DNA from 4 places in the Novosphingobium sp. NFX11 genome. Region 1 is predicted to be linked to each of the others. Evidence: predicted binding sites of a transcription regulator. Region 1 holds the regulator's gene; each other region holds the start of a gene.
What was found. The regulator LexA, encoded in region 1, represses DNA repair genes until DNA is damaged. The targets are predictions, from matches to a motif close to GTTCCNCNCTTGTTCT.
Positions count from the first base shown of each region.

Region 2: the regulator LexA is predicted to act here: its motif matches at 2,039-2,054, upstream of KZO24_RS12845 (ribonucleoside-diphosphate reductase subunit alpha).
Region 3: the regulator LexA is predicted to act here: its motif matches at 2,115-2,130, upstream of KZO24_RS29710 (DUF7146 domain-containing protein).
Region 4: the regulator LexA is predicted to act here: its motif matches at 2,258-2,273, upstream of KZO24_RS07755 (S24 family peptidase).

Region 1 is NZ_CP080384.1:1,133,535-1,137,744, reverse strand. It holds gene KZO24_RS05765 (molybdopterin molybdotransferase MoeA) at 1-1,150, shown strand, start outside; gene lexA (transcriptional repressor LexA) at 1,270-1,962, shown strand; gene KZO24_RS05755 (ComEC/Rec2 family competence protein) at 2,157-3,785, opposite strand; gene KZO24_RS05750 (hypothetical protein) at 3,918-4,210, opposite strand, start outside.
Region 2 is NZ_CP080384.1:2,495,328-2,499,537, reverse strand. It holds gene nadB (L-aspartate oxidase) at 1-1,202, shown strand, start outside; gene KZO24_RS12850 (GlsB/YeaQ/YmgE family stress response membrane protein) at 1,297-1,539, opposite strand; gene KZO24_RS12845 (ribonucleoside-diphosphate reductase subunit alpha) at 2,260-4,210, shown strand, end outside.
Region 3 is NZ_CP080386.1:623,836-628,045, reverse strand. It holds gene KZO24_RS29715 (ParB/RepB/Spo0J family partition protein) at 1-970, opposite strand, end outside; gene KZO24_RS29710 (DUF7146 domain-containing protein) at 1,004-1,939, opposite strand; gene KZO24_RS29705 (sigma factor-like helix-turn-helix DNA-binding protein) at 2,236-2,514, opposite strand; gene KZO24_RS29700 (response regulator transcription factor) at 2,977-3,540, shown strand; gene KZO24_RS29695 (hypothetical protein) at 3,600-3,932, shown strand; gene KZO24_RS29690 (hypothetical protein) at 3,979-4,210, shown strand, end outside.
Region 4 is NZ_CP080384.1:1,516,280-1,520,489, reverse strand. It holds gene KZO24_RS07770 (acetolactate synthase large subunit) at 1-1,441, shown strand, start outside; gene KZO24_RS07765 (hypothetical protein) at 1,664-2,032, opposite strand; gene KZO24_RS07760 (hypothetical protein) at 2,022-2,222, opposite strand; gene KZO24_RS07755 (S24 family peptidase) at 2,324-2,974, shown strand; gene KZO24_RS07750 (MBL fold metallo-hydrolase) at 3,141-3,821, shown strand; gene KZO24_RS07745 (MAPEG family protein) at 3,818-4,210, opposite strand.

The DNA of each region.
Region 1 (4,210 bases):
GTTGGCCACACCCCTTCCGATAGAGCGAGTCGATATCGAGGGCGCATACAACCGGTATCTCGCAGAACCGCTATATGCCCGACGCACGCAGCCACCGGCCAACCTGTCTGCGATGGATGGCTATGCAGTGACGGCCGGAGACTTGCAGGGCCCCTGGCGAGTGATCGGAGAGAGCGCCGCCGGACATCCCCATGTCGGCGCCCTCTCCACCGGCGAAGCCGTACGCATTTCAACGGGCGCAATATTGCCGGTCGATGCGGCGGCAGTCATTCTCCAGGAAGACCTTGCTAGAGATGCCGAAATCCTGACGTTGTCGGGTGAAGCACCCGATCCCGCGCACAAGCATATCAGACATCGCGGAATGGATTTCGTCACGGGGACGGAAATCATGCTGCCGGGCGCGCGCATCACTCCGGCGCAAATGGCGTTGGCAATCGCTTCGGGCCATACGCACCTGCCTGTCCATCGCACACCGCGGCTGGCCGTGATCGACAGCGGCGATGAACTCGCTGAAAACCCGGAATGCTGCGCAACCCATCAGATTCCCGCAAGCAACGGCGTCATGCTGGCGGCTATGGCTTCAGCGCTGGGTGTCGATGCGAAGCGGGTCGGACCTGTACCGGATGATATCGACACGATCACGCGCGCTTTCGAGGCATCCGACGACGTCGATCTCATCGTGACAAGCGGCGGCGCTTCTGTCGGCGATCACGACCTCATCCGCCCGGCACTCGAACGCTGGGGCGCGAGCATCGATTTCTGGCGCGTGGCGATCAAGCCCGGCAAACCCATCCTCGTCGCCACGCGCGAACTGACGGGACGGCGACAGATCATACTGGGACTACCCGGAAATCCGGTCTCCAGCTACGTTACGGCCTACCATTTTCTGCTTCCTCTCCTGCGAGCGATGCAGGGTGCCGCGAGGCCATTGCCAATGCGGCTGGCCGCTAGGCTAAGTATGCCGCTGCGCGCCAACGGTCGCCGCCGTGAGTTTCTTCGCGGTTGGTGGGATGGCGAAAGCGTGACCGTCAATGCACTGCAGGACAGCGGCGCCCTGTCCTCTCTGGCCGCAAGCAATGTGCTGGTAGATCGCGCGGCAATGGCCGCGCCGGCGGCTGCAGGAGACGAAGTTCGGATTTTCCTGCTCTAGAATGACGGCATTGCTTGAATTGAGTTCAATTGGTTGCTTGATTGTTCCCCCATTGTTCACTACGAGAACAAGCGGGATCAGGACTTGCCTGGTTCGAAGGTCACGAAAAGGCAGCGACCATGTTGACTCGCAAGCAGCACGAATTGCTCCGGTTCATCCAGGCACGGCTTGAAGAAAGCGGCATCTCTCCCAGCTTTGAGGAGATGAAGGAAGCCCTTGATCTCAAGTCGAAGTCCGGTGTTCACCGACTGATTTCGGCGCTGGAGGAGCGAGGCTTCATTCGCCGCCTTCCCAACCGTGCGCGCGCTTTGGAAGTCTTGCGTCAACCGGATGATACGGGCAGCAAGGCGCCACGTCCATCCGCTGCCAATAGCAATCATGGGGTGCCCCCTCTTCAGGCACCTCGTCCCGCCGTAGAAGCGGCGAATGACGTGATCGAGATTCCACTGCACGGTCGTATCGCGGCAGGCGTTCCGATCGAGGCACTGGAAGGGCAATCGACCCTGCCTGTCCCGGCTGCGCTGCTCGGTTCGGGCGAACACTATGCGCTGGAGGTCTCCGGTGATTCCATGATCGAAGCCGGCATTCTGGATGGCGATTTCGCGCTAGTTAAGCGCACGAATGCTGCCCGGGATGGCGAGATCGTGGTGGCTCTCATCCGTGGCGAAGAAGCCACGTTGAAATACCTGCGACGTGAAGCTGGAATGGTTCGCCTAGATCCTGCAAACGCCGCTTACGAACCGCAGATATATGGCCCGGATGAAGTGGAAGTCCAGGGCAAGCTCGCTGGCCTGCTTCGTCGGTATAATTAAAACTTTTCCAGTCCGATTCACCATCGTTGTGGCAAGTAGCGCGACTTACTCCGGACGGTTTTGATCCGTGCCGGAGTTTCTTGCGATACGCATTGCGGCAATCATATTAGGTCAAATCCGGTATATTAGGCAAAATCCGGCTTCGGATTGGACTATGAAAGTCCTCACGCGCCGGAAGAACCACGCTTAGTTCGCTAGTTGGTGGTTGAAGGTCCATTCTCACGGACATGAAATGGTGAGGAATGCCACCAGCCGTGTGCGCCCTGCGTCTGAGCCACAGTATCGATGCGCCCCTTGCCCAGATAAACGGCCAATCCTCCCGTATTAGCCAAAGATCCACGATCGGCCTTGTACCAGCGCGGGCGGCAGCTACGTGGTAACCAGCGATCTGAGATGACAATGTCGCTGTGCTCACATGCTGCAACAAGCGAACGTTCCGCGACGGAATCGCGTCCACGCGACATCAGCAGGTGCCAGACTTTCCCCGATCGCTCAATCGGCACCTTACAGAAGTCCGGGTTGCACCTTGCGCCTGGCCACTTATCAAGCGTGGCGGGTTCCGCTTCTATCCCCGCGAACTCCATCAGATTGTCCCGGGCATAGCCTCCTTTGCTGTCCCTGAGTAAGAACAACTGATTTCCGCCGTTTTCGACAAGGCCGACATGGCGACCGTCGCCCGATACCAATATATCTGCAGGCGGGGCCATCGCGAGCAAAAGCACACCGATCGCGGCAATGGGAAACCCCGCCCAGCGGATGCGGCCGGTCCATAGACCGAGCCAAAGCCCGCCCGACACAAAAAGCATGAATGCCCAGGCGTCGGTACCCGGCAGCAGGTTGACCGCCCCCGGTCTTGAAGCGAACCAATGTGCCAGTCCGACAAGCACATCCACCGAAACGCCCGCCAGCCACCAGAAAGGCCCTCCCAGCCCGGCGATGTCGAGGATCAATGCGCTAGCCAGCAACGGCATGACGATGAAGGTCGACCACGGGATCGCGACCACATTGGCCAGCGCTCCATATACGCCGGCGCGGTGGAAATGGTACAGGCCGATAGGCATGAGTGCCAGATCGATTACCGCGCCGGTCAAAAGCAATAGAGCGATATGGCGCATTGCTCTTGCGATCATCCCTTCGTCACGCGGCCCAAGGAAATGGCGCACCGGTTCCGATGTGCTGACTGCGATAAGCGCCAGAACCGCTCCGAAGCTCAACTGAAAACTGGGCCCCATTACTGCCTCGGGCCACAGCAGAAGAACGCAGAACGCTGCAACCGCCAGCATGCGCAAGGACAAGGGCTCACGCCCAAGGGCGAGCGCGAACAGCACCAGCAATGCCCCGATGCATGATCTGACTGTAGGGACTTCAGAACCGGACAAAAGGGTGTAAGCTACACCGGCGAGGGCTCCTGCGCCGGCCGCGATTACCGGCAACCTCACCCGGAGCGCCATCCATGAGGAAAGCGCCAGTAATCGGATGGCCACGAGGTACACTGCCCCCACCATCGCGCTGACATGAAGCCCACTTATCGACAACAGATGCGCCAGCCCCGAATCGCGCATGGCCTGATCATCGGCCTCCGAAATATTTCCGCGATCACCGGTGACGAATGCCGCGGCAATACCTGCGCGCTCTTCCCCGATGCGAACGCGAATATGATCCGTTAGCGTCTGACGTATATCCGATAGTGCCCATGCGCCTGCGCTGAATTCCCGGACGACCTTCACGTCTCCCACGACCGATCCGGTAGCGGCAATGCCGGCAAACCAGGCTGTTCGCGCAAAGTTGTATGCGCCCGGAAGCATGGGCGGCGCCGGCGGCATCAGCCGCGCCCTGAATGCTACGAGATCCCCCTACCGATCCCCGCCGCGGAACGCTTGCCGGGAACGTTGAGCCTGACCTTAATGGGCACACCTCTTATCGGATCGCGCATGGCCAGCAGCAGGCGATCGCGATCAAGCGCAGGCTGCGATCTCGATAGCAAGGACCCGCGCGATGAAACTGCCCGCTACAGGCCTTTCGATTGCCGGCTGGCCGACGATTTCCGACCGCACCCAAACCGCAAGGCAGCCCGCGACCGCCAGCAAGGGCAATACCATGATTGCCCGGCTGAAATGCGGATAACTGCTCCGCAAAGGAAAGGACGCATAACAAGTTGCAGAAACTGCAATCAAGCCGCAGCAGAAGCCGATCCACGACAGCACGGAAGATAGCCAAAACCACGCAATTATGCCGCTTGCAAAGGCTA
Region 2 (4,210 bases), 1.4 Mb from region 1:
GCTGGGCGGTACAGCAGGCGCTGCTGCAGGCCGCCGAGGCGCACCCCAACATAACCCTGCTTCCCGGCTATTCGTGCATCGACCTGATCACCGGGCGGCATGAGCTGCGCTATTCGGGCTCGGGGCGCGTCTGGGGCGTCTATGCGCTGAACGAGGAGAGCGGCCGGGTCGAGGCCTTCACCGCCCGCGCCACGGTTTTGGCGACGGGCGGCGCGGGCCGTGTCTACCAGTTCAGCACCGCCCCGCGCGGCGCCACCGGCGACGGTATCGCCATGGCCTGGCGTGCGGGCGCGCGCGTCTCCAACATGGAGATGATGCAGTTCCACCCGACCTGCCTCTACAATCTGGACGTCAAGAACTTCCTTATCACCGAGGCCGTGCGCGGCGAGGGCGGGCACCTGATTAACCCGCGCACCGGCAAGCGCTTCATGACCTTCTACGATCCCGAGCGGCTGGAACTGGCCCCGCGCGACGTCGTGGCGCGCGCCATCGACTCCGAGATCAAGCGCTTCGGCCTGGACTACGTCCACCTCGACGTCAGCCACCAGCCCGAAGACTTCGTGAAGGCGCACTTCCCGAACATCTACGAGAAGTTGATGGGCCTCGGCATCGACATGACGAAGGAGCCGATCCCGGTCGTGCCGGCGCAGCATTACACCTGCGGCGGCATCCTCGTGGACCTCGACGGCCGCACCGATCTGCCGGGGCTCTATGCCGCCGGTGAGTGCACCGAGAGCGGGCTGCACGGGGCGAACCGTCTGGCGTCAAACTCCTTGCTCGAATGCTTCGTCTTCGGCGAGGCGGCAGCGGCGGATATTCTCGCGAAGTGGGGCAGTTTCGAGGCGCCGCCGCAAGTGCGCGCCTGGGACGAAAGCCGCGTGACCGATTCCGACGAGGAAGTCGTCATCAAGCAGAACTGGACCGAAATCCGCCGCTTCATGTGGAACTACGTCGGCATCGTGCGCACCACCAAGCGGCTGGAGCGCGCCATGCACCGCATCCAGATGCTCAATGGCGAGACTGAGGAATACTACCGCCACTTCCGCGTCTCGACCGACCTGATCGAATTGCGCAACCTGCTGCAGAGTGCGGAACTGATCGTCGAATCCGCGTTGAAGCGGCACGAGAGCCGGGGGCTGCATTATACGCTGGATTATCCGGCGGCGGATGCGCAGCCGCTGGATACGGTGCTGGTGCCCTGAGCCACCGCGTCATTGCGAGCGAAGCGAAGCAACCCGGGGCAGTTTTGCTCTTCCCGGGTTGCTTCGCTTCGCTCGCAATGACGGGATCGAGGGGTCACCCGATATGCAACACCCGACCGAGGAAGATCAGCACGATAGCGCCGATCACCGAGGCGAGGCATCCGGCGCGGCTGAAATCGCCGCGCCCGCGGCTGGTCACCAGCCCCGCCAGCAGCGAGCCGCCGACGCCCAGCAGGATCGTCGCGATCCAGCCCATGGGCACTGCACCTGGATAGAAGAACCGGGCCAGCGCGCCGATGACGAGGCCGCTGATGATGGCACCGATGATGTTCAGCATTTGCAAAATAACTCCCCTACGCGCCGCAGCGCCGTCGCATTCACGCTGATAAGCGGCGAGGCGGCCGGGGGTTGCAGGTCCTCGTCAAGGGACGCATGCATCTCGACGAACGCCGATGGGAATGCTGGGGAACGTCGCTGCGTCGGGTCTTGACCACCTCCGTTCGTCGCACGCCCGATTCGTCTCACCGGTGATTTATGTGGAAAAATTTAGAAGGCGAGGGCCGATTCAAAGGGTTGCGCTTCTGCAAGACAACGGAAATTCGGCGCGTCGCGGCAGTCAGGTGACGGCCCTGTGGCGAATGCATGGGCCAATGCCATATTCCGGCCCCCTCTTGAACCTCTCGCTGGAAAGGGCACTATAGGTTGTGTCGCACCGATCGAGGGGCCTCAATACCTAGGGATACAGCGCATAAGCCGAAAGGCCCGTGCGGAACCCGTCAGGAACCTTGGGACCAGACTTCTCGAACAGGCGCGCCGGTGGTCTGGCAGGGAATGTCGTTCTCTTTTTGTGCTGGTTCTGATAGATGGGGCGTTCTTGAGCGCCCTTCGACTCGGTGCCGGCCTGCTTGGCCGCCGAAAGCAGTTTGGATCGCCCTCGTGGCGGTTCGATGACAGGTTTTGACGATACATTGGGGGCGCACCAGTGGACTTCAGGAATGGAAGCGACGGACACGTGTCTGATTCGGATGTGAGCTACGCGGATCCCGCGCAAGTCGATATGGAGTCGCTCCTTGCCGGGCATGTCTCCGAAGCGGCGATGAAAAAGGAAGCCTCGGCCGTGGCCATGGACAAGACCGATACCTCGACCGCCGATCTGGTGGTCGAGGCGCCGAAGACGAAGAAGAAGGTCGTCGATTCCAAGACGATCCACGATCGCCGCTTCACTATCGTCACCGATGCGTCGCGTGATGCGCTCCTGACCGACTTCGGCAAGGAAACCCTCGACGACCGCTACCTGCTCCCCGGCGAGAAGTACCAGGATCTCTTCGCCCGCGTGGCCGACGCCTATGCGGACGACCAAGAGCACGCACAGCGCCTGTACGACTACATCTCGCGGCTGTGGTTCATGCCTGCCACCCCGGTCCTGTCGAACGGCGGCACCGGGCGCGGGTTGCCGATCTCCTGCTACCTCAACTCGGTCGAGGACAGCCTCGAAGGCATCGTCGCCACCTGGAACGAGAACGTTTGGCTCGCCTCGCGCGGCGGCGGCATCGGCACTTACTGGGGCAACGTGCGCGGCATCGGCGAGCCGGTCGGCCTCAACGGCAAGACCAGCGGCATCATCCCCTTCGTGCGCGTGATGGATTCGCTTACCCTCGCGATCAGCCAAGGTTCGCTGCGCCGCGGTTCGGCCGCCTGCTACCTCGACGTCTCGCACCCCGAGATCGAGGAGTTCCTGGAAATCCGCAAGACCTCGGGCGACTTCAACCGCAAGGCGCTCAACCTGCACCACGGCGTGCTGCTGACCGACGAGTTCATGGAAGCCGTGCGCGACGGCACCGACTTCGCCCTGCGCAGCCCCAAGGACGGCTCGGTGCGCGGCAAGGTCCATGCCCGCTCGCTGTTCCAGAAGCTGGTCGAAGTGCGCCTCGCCACCGGCGAGCCCTACCTCGTCTTCTCCGACACCGTGAACCGCATGATGCCCAAGCATCACCGCGATCTCGGCCTCAAGGTCTCGACTTCGAACCTGTGCTCGGAAATCACCCTCCCCACCGGCCGCGACCACCTTGGTAACGACCGTACGGCGGTGTGCTGCCTCTCCTCGCTCAACATCGAAACCTGGGAAGAGTGGAAGGGCGATCGTGCCTTCATCGAGGACGTGCTGCGCTTCCTCGACAATGTCCTGCAGGACTACATCGACCGCGCGCCGGACGAAATGGCCCGCGCCCGCTACTCGGCGGAGCGTGAGCGTTCGGTCGGCATGGGCGTGATGGGCTTCCACTCGTACCTGCAGAAGAAGGGCATCGGCTTCGAAAGCGCGATGGCCAAGGCGCTGAACCTGCAGATGTTCCAGCACATCAACGCCAAGGCCAACGAGGCCTCGATGATGCTCGCCAAGGAGCGCGGACCGTGCCTCGACGCCGCCGACCAAGGCGTGATGGAGCGTTTCAGCTGCAAGATGGCGATCGCGCCGACCGCGTCGATCTCGATCATCTGCGGCGGCACGTCGGCCTGCATTGAGCCGATCCCGGCGAACATCTACACCCACAAGACGCTCTCGGGCAGCTTCGTGGTGAAGAACCCCTACCTGCAGAAGCTGCTGGCCTCGAAGTCCAAGGATTCCAACAACGTGTGGAATTCGATCCTCGAGCAGAACGGGTCGGTCCAGCATCTCGACTTCCTCTCGGCCGAGGAAAAGGCGGTCTACAAGACCAGCTTCGAGATCGACCAGCGCTGGCTGCTCGAATTCGCGGCTGACCGTACGCCTTACATTGACCAAGCGCAGTCGCTGAACCTGTTCATCCCCGCCGACGTCGACAAGTGGGACCTGATGATGCTCCACTTCCAGGCATGGGAAAAGGGTATCAAGTCGCTCTACTACCTGCGCTCCAAGTCGGTGCAGCGTGCCGGTTTTGCAGGCGGCGTGGAAGCCGACAACACCAGCGAACTGCCCAAGTTCGAACTGGCGGCCAGCGGCGGCTCGACCGACTACGATGAATGTCTCGCCT
Region 3 (4,210 bases), on a different replicon from region 1:
CCCATCCCTCATTGGCCGCTTCGATTTCGACCTCGAGTTGTTCCAGGCGCGTCTGCTGCTCGGCGGTCAGCTCGGGCGTCTCGCCCTTGAGCGGACGCAGATCCCAGGTGTCATTGTAGGTGACATGTGTCGCAGGAATGATCCGGACTTCCGCCAGCCCCTCACGTTCGCGCAGCTGTTCGGCTGCAACCGCTAGCTTGTCCGCGACAAGACGATTGAGGAGGTAACCATCGATCCAGCGCTCGGTGGCCGAGTCGGAGAAGAGATCGAGATCGACCCGGCCGCCAGCCTCGATGTAAGCGTCGCGTCCGACCAGCAGCGCCTTGGGATCGCTGCCGATATAAGTATCTTCGGCGAGCTGACGTTTGATCTCATTGACGTTGGTCCGGTAATAGCCGTCCTTCAGCAAATCGAACACTTCCGACTGCCGGGCGCGGTCGCTGTTGCTGGCATAGGCCACGGCCACGTTCAGCGTGATCTCACCGTTGCGCAGCGCCTCGAAGACCGGATCGGCCAGATCAGCGAGGCGAAGCCGGCTGCGAACGAAACGTTCGGTGAGGCCGAAACGCTTGGCCACGTCCTCAGGCGTCTTGCCTTCGCTTTCGATGATGTCCTGGAAGGCCCGGCAGGTGTCGGCCGGGTTCATCGTGAGACTGAAGAAATTCTCCTCGAGGCTGGTCTCGATCGCGTCCCTGGCGTTGCCGAGCACCAGCACCGGAAGCTGGTAGTCGGCATCGAACACGGCCTTCTCGATCAGACGATGGACGGCATCGAGGCGGCGGCCGCCCGCAATGATACGGTAGTGCCCTTTCTTGCGCGAAACGGGCACGCCGATCAGGTTCTGGCGCAGGCCCTTCGCGGCGATGTTCGCTTCGAGCTGGGCATCGGCCACCGGATCGCTGACAGTGCGCACGTTGCTCAGCGACTTGGCGAGGTTCGCCGCCGAAACGAGGATGGGAAGTTTGGTCATGTGGGTAATCTCCTGGCGGGGACAGCCTGACCGTCAGGCCCCTGGCCGCCACCACTTCCCCACTCTCTCCCCTCCAACGCGAAGCACGTCGTTCCAGTCCTTGAAAAGCCCAGGCGGGAAAGCGGTCTCGATCGTGAGGCCCGGTCTCCGGTGGGATTGCACTGCGTTCATACTGCCGAGCACACCGGCTCGATCGTTGTCGGGAAACAGGACGAGGCGGGTCACGGGTGAGGGGATCGTGACTTGATGAAGGCGTTCGCTGCCAAGTGTCGCCCATACCGGGATGCCGAACAGCATCATGGCCGACAGGGCGGTCTCGATACCTTCGGCAAGACCCAGCTCCGAGGTGGCCTCGGCCAGGATCACAGCCGCATTTGCGGGGCGCCCCAGGGTCATGCGCGGATCCGGGAGATCCCGTGCTCGCCGCGCGTCCTCCCGATCGAAAAAGGTTCGCTGGATTGCGTGGAAGCGCCTGCCGCCTGACGCATCGGCGCACAACGCGGCTATCATCGCCGGACGATATTCGAGTGCGGAGCCGTTTCCGATAGGCGTGCGAGGATGGAAACGCAGCGCTTGGGGCAGGATCGTGATGTGGCGCCGCCGAAGGTAGAACTGCGCGGGCGTTCCGAAAATCTCCGTCGCCTCCTGCCACAACGCCAGGGCACGCCGGCGGCGCCACAATTCGGTGCTCATCCACTCGCGGCGCGTGGTATGGTACTCGCAGCGGAAGAGCGCTTCCCCGGTTAACGATCGCACCGCTTTCATCACATCACGCGTGTCGCAGCCGGCGAAACATTTGAAGAGCAAGGCTCGCTCACCGACCCGGACCGAGAGGCTGGGTCGCCGATCGTCGTGGGCGGGGCACAAGCACAGGCCTTTTCCGGATTGCCACGTTCCGCCAAGGCGCTTCACGATATCGGCACCGAGGGCATCGAGGTCGGGATTAATAAAAGAGTAGCGGAGGGACATGGGAAAGCTCCTGCCCAGAAAAGTGCCGATCCAACGTGTCGAAGCGGCAGTCCGTTGGCGCTTGAAGGTATGGGATATCGAGGATGACCCTCACTGCGGCGACACCGACAGTCGCACACGCGGGCAGCACAAAAGGGTAGTCACCAGGGGCCCTTCGCCATCCCTGCCGTCAACGGTTCGCCGCATGTTCACGAACCATGGTACCGGTTCGTCCCGATGCGTGAGGGTGGATACTGGACGGCCGTAGGCGGGAGCACGACCCTGCTGGCCATCAAGGGGACCCAGTGTGCTGTCGTTCAGTCCCCGGTTTCGCTGTCAACGCAATCAAGGGCGACCAGCGCAAGGGAGAATTCGCGCACCACGTCGCAAACGGGAATCCCGAAGCGCTTGGCAATCATTTCGAAAGTGAGGTCGTCAAGACAGTGCGCGACGAAGATAGCGCGGGTGATCGGTGGCAGACTGTCCAAGGTGTCTTGCATGCGCGCAATATGTTTTGCCGTGGGGCCACCGCCAGCATGTTGACCATTACCCGATCGGTGACCCGCCCCATCCGCCCCGGCCAGCCAATCTTCCAACGGGGGCACGGCGCCGATGCGCCATTGCTGCGGCGCTTTGCGTTCGGATTTAGGGGTTGCGAATGGGCGGGCTGAAGGTTTCCTCTGCGCAGGCAGCGCGGCCCTGGCATATGATCGCATGATATTTCGTCGCCCCCGACGAATGATATCCAGAAGGCGTCGCGAACGTCTGGCGAGCGCGCGAACGTATGTGCGTAGTATATGGTCATGCTCGGTTGTCATGGGTGTGCTCCGGAACAGTATTCCTGCCCGTTCCTCCCCCACTCCCCTCCTTCGCCACGCTCCTTCGAGAGGTATGGTTTCCTGGTAAGTAGGGATAATTGAGCTACACCGTCAGGTATTTACCTCCGCCGGATTATGGAGTTACGTTCGCACGATAAATTGTGTGATCGGGAGAGAAGATCGAGTTGACCTGCAACCTGCGGCTGGCCGGGGCGGACAGGTCCTACGCAGGAGAACGTAGTGGACGAGCACGCGATGACCTGGGTCCGAGAAAATGAGGCGCTGCTGCGGCGCCTCACTCCCCGCCAGCGAGACTGCCTGCGACTGGTCGCGCAAGGCTATCGAACCAAGGAGATCGCAATCAAGCTGGGTATCTCCGTCGGCGTAGCGTACAAACATATCTCCTCTGCTTGCCAGACGCTTGGTGTGCCCGCCCGGGGACAGGCGGCTCGCTATCTCGCACTTTGGGAGCAGCAACTTTCCGAGGATGAAGCGGGTAAGAAATTATCCCCCCAGTTTCTGGGTGTTTCCGATCGGGCTGATCTTCCCTCAGGTGTGACCGTCACCAATGACGCGGATGCACCTGCAATCCAGTTCGCAGAGCAGCAGCAAGATCACTCCATTGCCGCAGCTGTTCAAGGTTTGATGGACCTCGTGCCGATGCGTATTCGCGGGAGATCGCAGAATGACCTGACGTCCGTCCATACCATGATCGTCATAGGCGCTATGACCCTCGGAACTATTGTCGGGGTCGGATCCGCCGCATCGCTGCTCACGGGACTGACCAGTCTGCTGCGTCCCTGAGCACCTTTTTCATCCAATCGCATTCGCCCGTCTCCCGAAGGAGCGGAAAAGGAGAAACCATGCGTGCTCAACGCCAAGCCATTGCCCGTACGGTAGCCGAGCGACTATTCGCCGCCGAAGATGCCCTTGATCTCGCAGTGGCCCGTATTGCCGAGTTAAACGCCGCGCTGCCTTTGGCCCGGCTTGATGGCAGGATATCGGCGATCGTCGGTCAGGATGCCATTCTAAGTTCTGCATCTGCCTTGATGCTGGTCGCGGAAACGCGCAGCAAGATCGTCGCAGCCCATGCGAACCTCAAGCACGCCAGCGATGAGATCGGATTGCCACCGACCAGCTATGGCGATCTCATCAAACCGAACTCGGCCGAGTTGCCACAGCTGCACGTAGTCTGAAACGCAGGGCGGGCCGCGCTGCCGCCCGCCCTATTCCTGGGGGTTCGTGACAAGACATCTCCTGTTTTTTGGGCTGCTCACACTCAGCACATTTTATGCGCTGACCCGCGGCGGCAGGCCGGAGCAGATTGGCGCTCTCACCCTCTTTGCTGCCGCGTGGACCAGCGCTCTGATGGTGAATCCCGCGGGATCACGGTTCTATCAGGTCGAGACCGGCATCCTCGTGACCGACGTTGCTATATGGGGTATCTTCCTATGGCTTTCCATCCGAAGCACCC
Region 4 (4,210 bases), 380 kb from region 1:
GGGGCCGGGCGCGACGAATTTCGTCACCGCTGCCGCTTATGCGACGCTCGGCGGCATGCCGATGCTGATGATCACCGGCCAGAAGCCGATCAAGAAGTCGAAGCAGGGCCGCTTCCAGATCCTCGATGTCGTCTCGATGATGCAGCCGATCACCAAGTATGCGCACCAGATGGCATCCTCGGACAACATTCCGAGCCGCGTGCGCGAGGCGTTCCGCATCGCCGAGGAAGAGAAGCCGGGTGCGACGCATATCGAGCTTCCCGAGGATATTGCCGACGAGCACACCGATTCGCGCCCCGTTCCGCGCTCGATCGTGCGGCGCCCGACGGCGGACGTGAAATCGATCGTCCAGGCCGTCGATGCCCTGCAGACGGCGAAGCGTCCCGTTCTCGTGATCGGCGCAGGCGCGAACCGCAAGATGACCAGCAAGATGTTGAGCGAGTTCGTCGAGAAGACCGGCATTCCGTTCCTCACCACCCAACTCGGCAAGGGCGTGATCGACGAGCGCCATCCCAAGTTCCTGGGCTGCGCTGCGCTGTCCTCGGGCGATTTCGTGCACCGCGCGATCGAGGACGCCGACTGCATCGTCAACATCGGCCACGACGTGATCGAGAAGCCGCCGTTCTTCATGCACAACGACGGCACTCGCGATGACCGCACGGTGATCCACATCTCGACCAAAACGGCCGAGGTGGATCCGGTCTACTTCCCGCACATCGAGGTGATCGGCGACATCGCCAACGCCATGTGGCAGATCAAGGAGGCGATCACGCCTTCGCCCAAGTGGAACTTCGATTCGATGCTGCGCTTCCGCGCCGCCGAGGTCGAGCACACCGCGAAGCTGGCGGCGGACGAGCGCTTCCCGATCTTCCCGCCCCATGCCGTGCAGCAGGTGCGCGACGCGCTGCCCGACGATGCGATCGTCTGCCTCGACAACGGCGTCTACAAGCTGTGGTTCGCGCGCGGCTATTGCGCGATGAAGCCCAACACGGTGCTGCTCGACAACGCGCTGGCGACGATGGGGGCAGGGCTGCCCTCGGCGATGGCGAGCGCGATGGTCTATCCCGAGCGCAAGGTCTTCGCGGTCTGCGGCGACGGCGGGTTCATGATGAACAGCCAGGAGATGGAGACGGCGGTGCGCCTCGGTCTCAACCTGACGGTGCTGATCCTGAACGACAATGCCTATGGCATGATCCGCTGGAAGCAGGCGAACATGGGCTTCGCGGACTTCGGGCTGAACTATGGAAACCCGGACTTCGTGCAGTATGCGCAGAGCTACGGCGCCAACGGCTACCGGGTTGAGAGCGCCGCGCACCTCAAGGAACTGCTCGCGCACTGCCGTAATACGCCCGGCGTGCACCTGATCGACTGCCCGGTCGATTATTCCGAGAACGATCGCATCCTGAATACCGAGATCAAGGAACTCTCGCGGGCTCTGTAAGGCCTTTCGCCATCGCGAATGAAACGACGCCCCAGGGTAGCATCAGGCTGTCCTGGGGTCTTCGTTTCGGGTATTCGTGCAAGGTACCTTCAATCATATCGCTGTCATTCCCGCGAAGGCGGGAACCCAACTGATGATCTTTCAACAGGCAATGTCAGGAGATGGATCCCCCCTTCGCGGGGATGACGAGGAAGGTTTAAACAGCGCTCTGGCGGCGATGCCTCAGTAATCCACCAGCACCAGTACTTCGATGTGCACGGTCATGCGCGGCAGGTCCTGCCTGTGCTCGACCGACGTTACCGCTGCATCGGCCACGAGATGGCGCGGGATGGTGAATTCGTGGTCGGGCAGGGCAGCGATGAATGCCTCTCCCTTGGTCACCGCTTCCGCGCCTTCGAAGGCCAGCACGATCGTATGGCGTGCGCCGGAGAACGTGGCGCTGGCCCAGTCGCGCTCGGCATGGCTCAGCAAGTCGGCTTCGGAACCGGCGAGGCCGAGCACCTCGGACAGCAGCCGCAGCCAAGGACCGCGTGTCGGGGCCTTGGCGGGCACGAAAGCACGGCGCATTTCCCGCGTGAGTTCAGACTGCATGGCGGTTCTCCCCGGCGCCGGTAAGGTAGGTCTGCATGAATCGCTCGACTCGCGCGGCGGTGTCACCGCGCGGCACCCGGCCGTTGCGCAGATCCGCCACGAAGCGCGGGTCCTGCGCGGCGAGGCGGCCGAATTTGGTCCACGGCATGTCGGTCTGGCGTAGGAAGCGCTCGATCTCGCGCAGGAGCATCCGGTCTGGTCCTTTCATGTAGGAATTCGCTTGATGTTTCCATTTTGTTCCGTTCTAAATCCTACATGTCTAGGAAATTTCCTACGGATACGGATTACAAAATGGTAAGCGACCCGACCCGTCTGCGCCTGCTGGAACTGGCCGAGAAGCGGCGCGTGAGTTTGTCCAAACTCTCGGCCATGCTGGGCAAAAACCCCGCCTATCTTCAGCAATTCATCCGCAAGGGTAGTCCGCGCAAGCTGGAGGAGCACGATCGCGGGATGCTCGCGCGGTTCTTCGGTGTGGATGAGGCGGAACTGGGCCAATCGAAGGAAATTTCCTATGCCGTTCCGGAGCAATCACGCAGACGCAGCTGGATCGATGTTCCGCGCTTGGCGGTGGGTGCTTCGGCGGGGCCGGGGGCGACGGCCGAAGGAGAGCAGGTGGTGGACACCATCCGCTTCTCCGGGCGCTGGCTGCGGTCGATGGGGCTACAGCCGGAAAACCTCTCCACCATCGTGGTGAGCGGCGATTCGATGGAGCCGACGCTGCGTGACGGCGATGAAATCCTCGTCGACCGGACCTTGCGTGCCTTGCGCGACGGTATTCATGTCGTTCGGCTGGGGGACAGCCTGCTGGTGAAGCGCATCGACGTCTCGCGGCCGGGGCTGGTCGTACTGATCAGCGACAACCCTGCCTATCCTCCGGTCGAATGCGGCACCCGCGACGTCGAGGTGATCGGCAGGGTGGTCTGGAAGGGTGGGCGCATCTAGAGTTTGTTCTGTTGAAGCGGCACCGGCCCACGCCCCCACCCGACCTCCCGCTAGTGTATCCTTGATGGGAGGTCGGGTGGGGGCGTGGGCCGGTGCCGAATCCGCCTGAAGCGGACAAACTTCAGCCCGGTTGCATTCGCGGCGCTCTGCGGCCATTTCCAAGGGCATGACGCAAGGCACCGAACAACAGATGCGCGTGGGGATCATTCCCGTCACGCCCCTCCAGCAGAACTGCTCGCTCCTGTGGTGTACCGCCACGATGAAGGGCGCGCTGGTCGATCCCGGCGGTGACCTGCACAAACTGAAGCAGGCACTGGAGAAGACCGGAGTGACGCTGGAGAAGATCCTCGTCACCCACGGCCACCTCGACCACTGCGGGCAGGCCGGCGTGCTGGCCAAGGAGCTTGGCGTGCCGATCGAGGGGCCGCAGGAGGAAGACCGCTTCTGGATCGCGCAGCTCGACGACGACGGGCCGCGCTGGAACATGGAGGCGCATACCTTCGAGCCCGACCGCTGGCTGGAGGATGGCGACAAGGTCACCGTAGGCGAACTGGAACTCGACGTCGTTCATTGTCCGGGGCACACGCCCGGCCACGTCATCTTCCATCACGAGCCCAGCAAGTTCGCCATGGTCGGCGACGTGCTGTTCCAGAACGGCATCGGCCGCTGGGACTTCCCGCGCGGCAATCTCGACGATCTGGTGCACTCGATCACACAGAAGCTCTGGCCGCTCGGAGACGACGTCACATTCGTCCCCGGCCATGGCCCGGTAAGCACTTTCGGGCAGGAGCGTCTGACGAATCCCTACGTCAGCGACGAGGCGATCAAACGCGGGCTACCGGTCTAGAATCGCCCCGTCGCGATCAGCACGGCCATCAGTGCGAGTCCCAGCAGCGTCAGCACCGAGATGATGAAGCCGGCCGCGCGCAGGGGAGATTTCTCCGCCTTGTCCATCCCGATCCCGTGGGCGATGCGCGCCAGCAGATAGAGTGCGCCGACGATCGCAAGCCATTGCCCGGCCTTGCCGGAAAGCTCGATAGCGGCGACCAGCATCAGCACGAAAGGCGCGCTCTCGCCATAGTTGGCCTGAGCGCGCATGCGGCGCAGAAGCACGGGATTCTCGCCGTCGCCGTGCCACACCTTCGCCGCCATGCGCGCCTTGCCGGTACGCACCGCCAGCCAGAAGGCGACGACGGCTGCTGCGGCGGACATGCTGAGGGTGGTCTGCAGAATCAT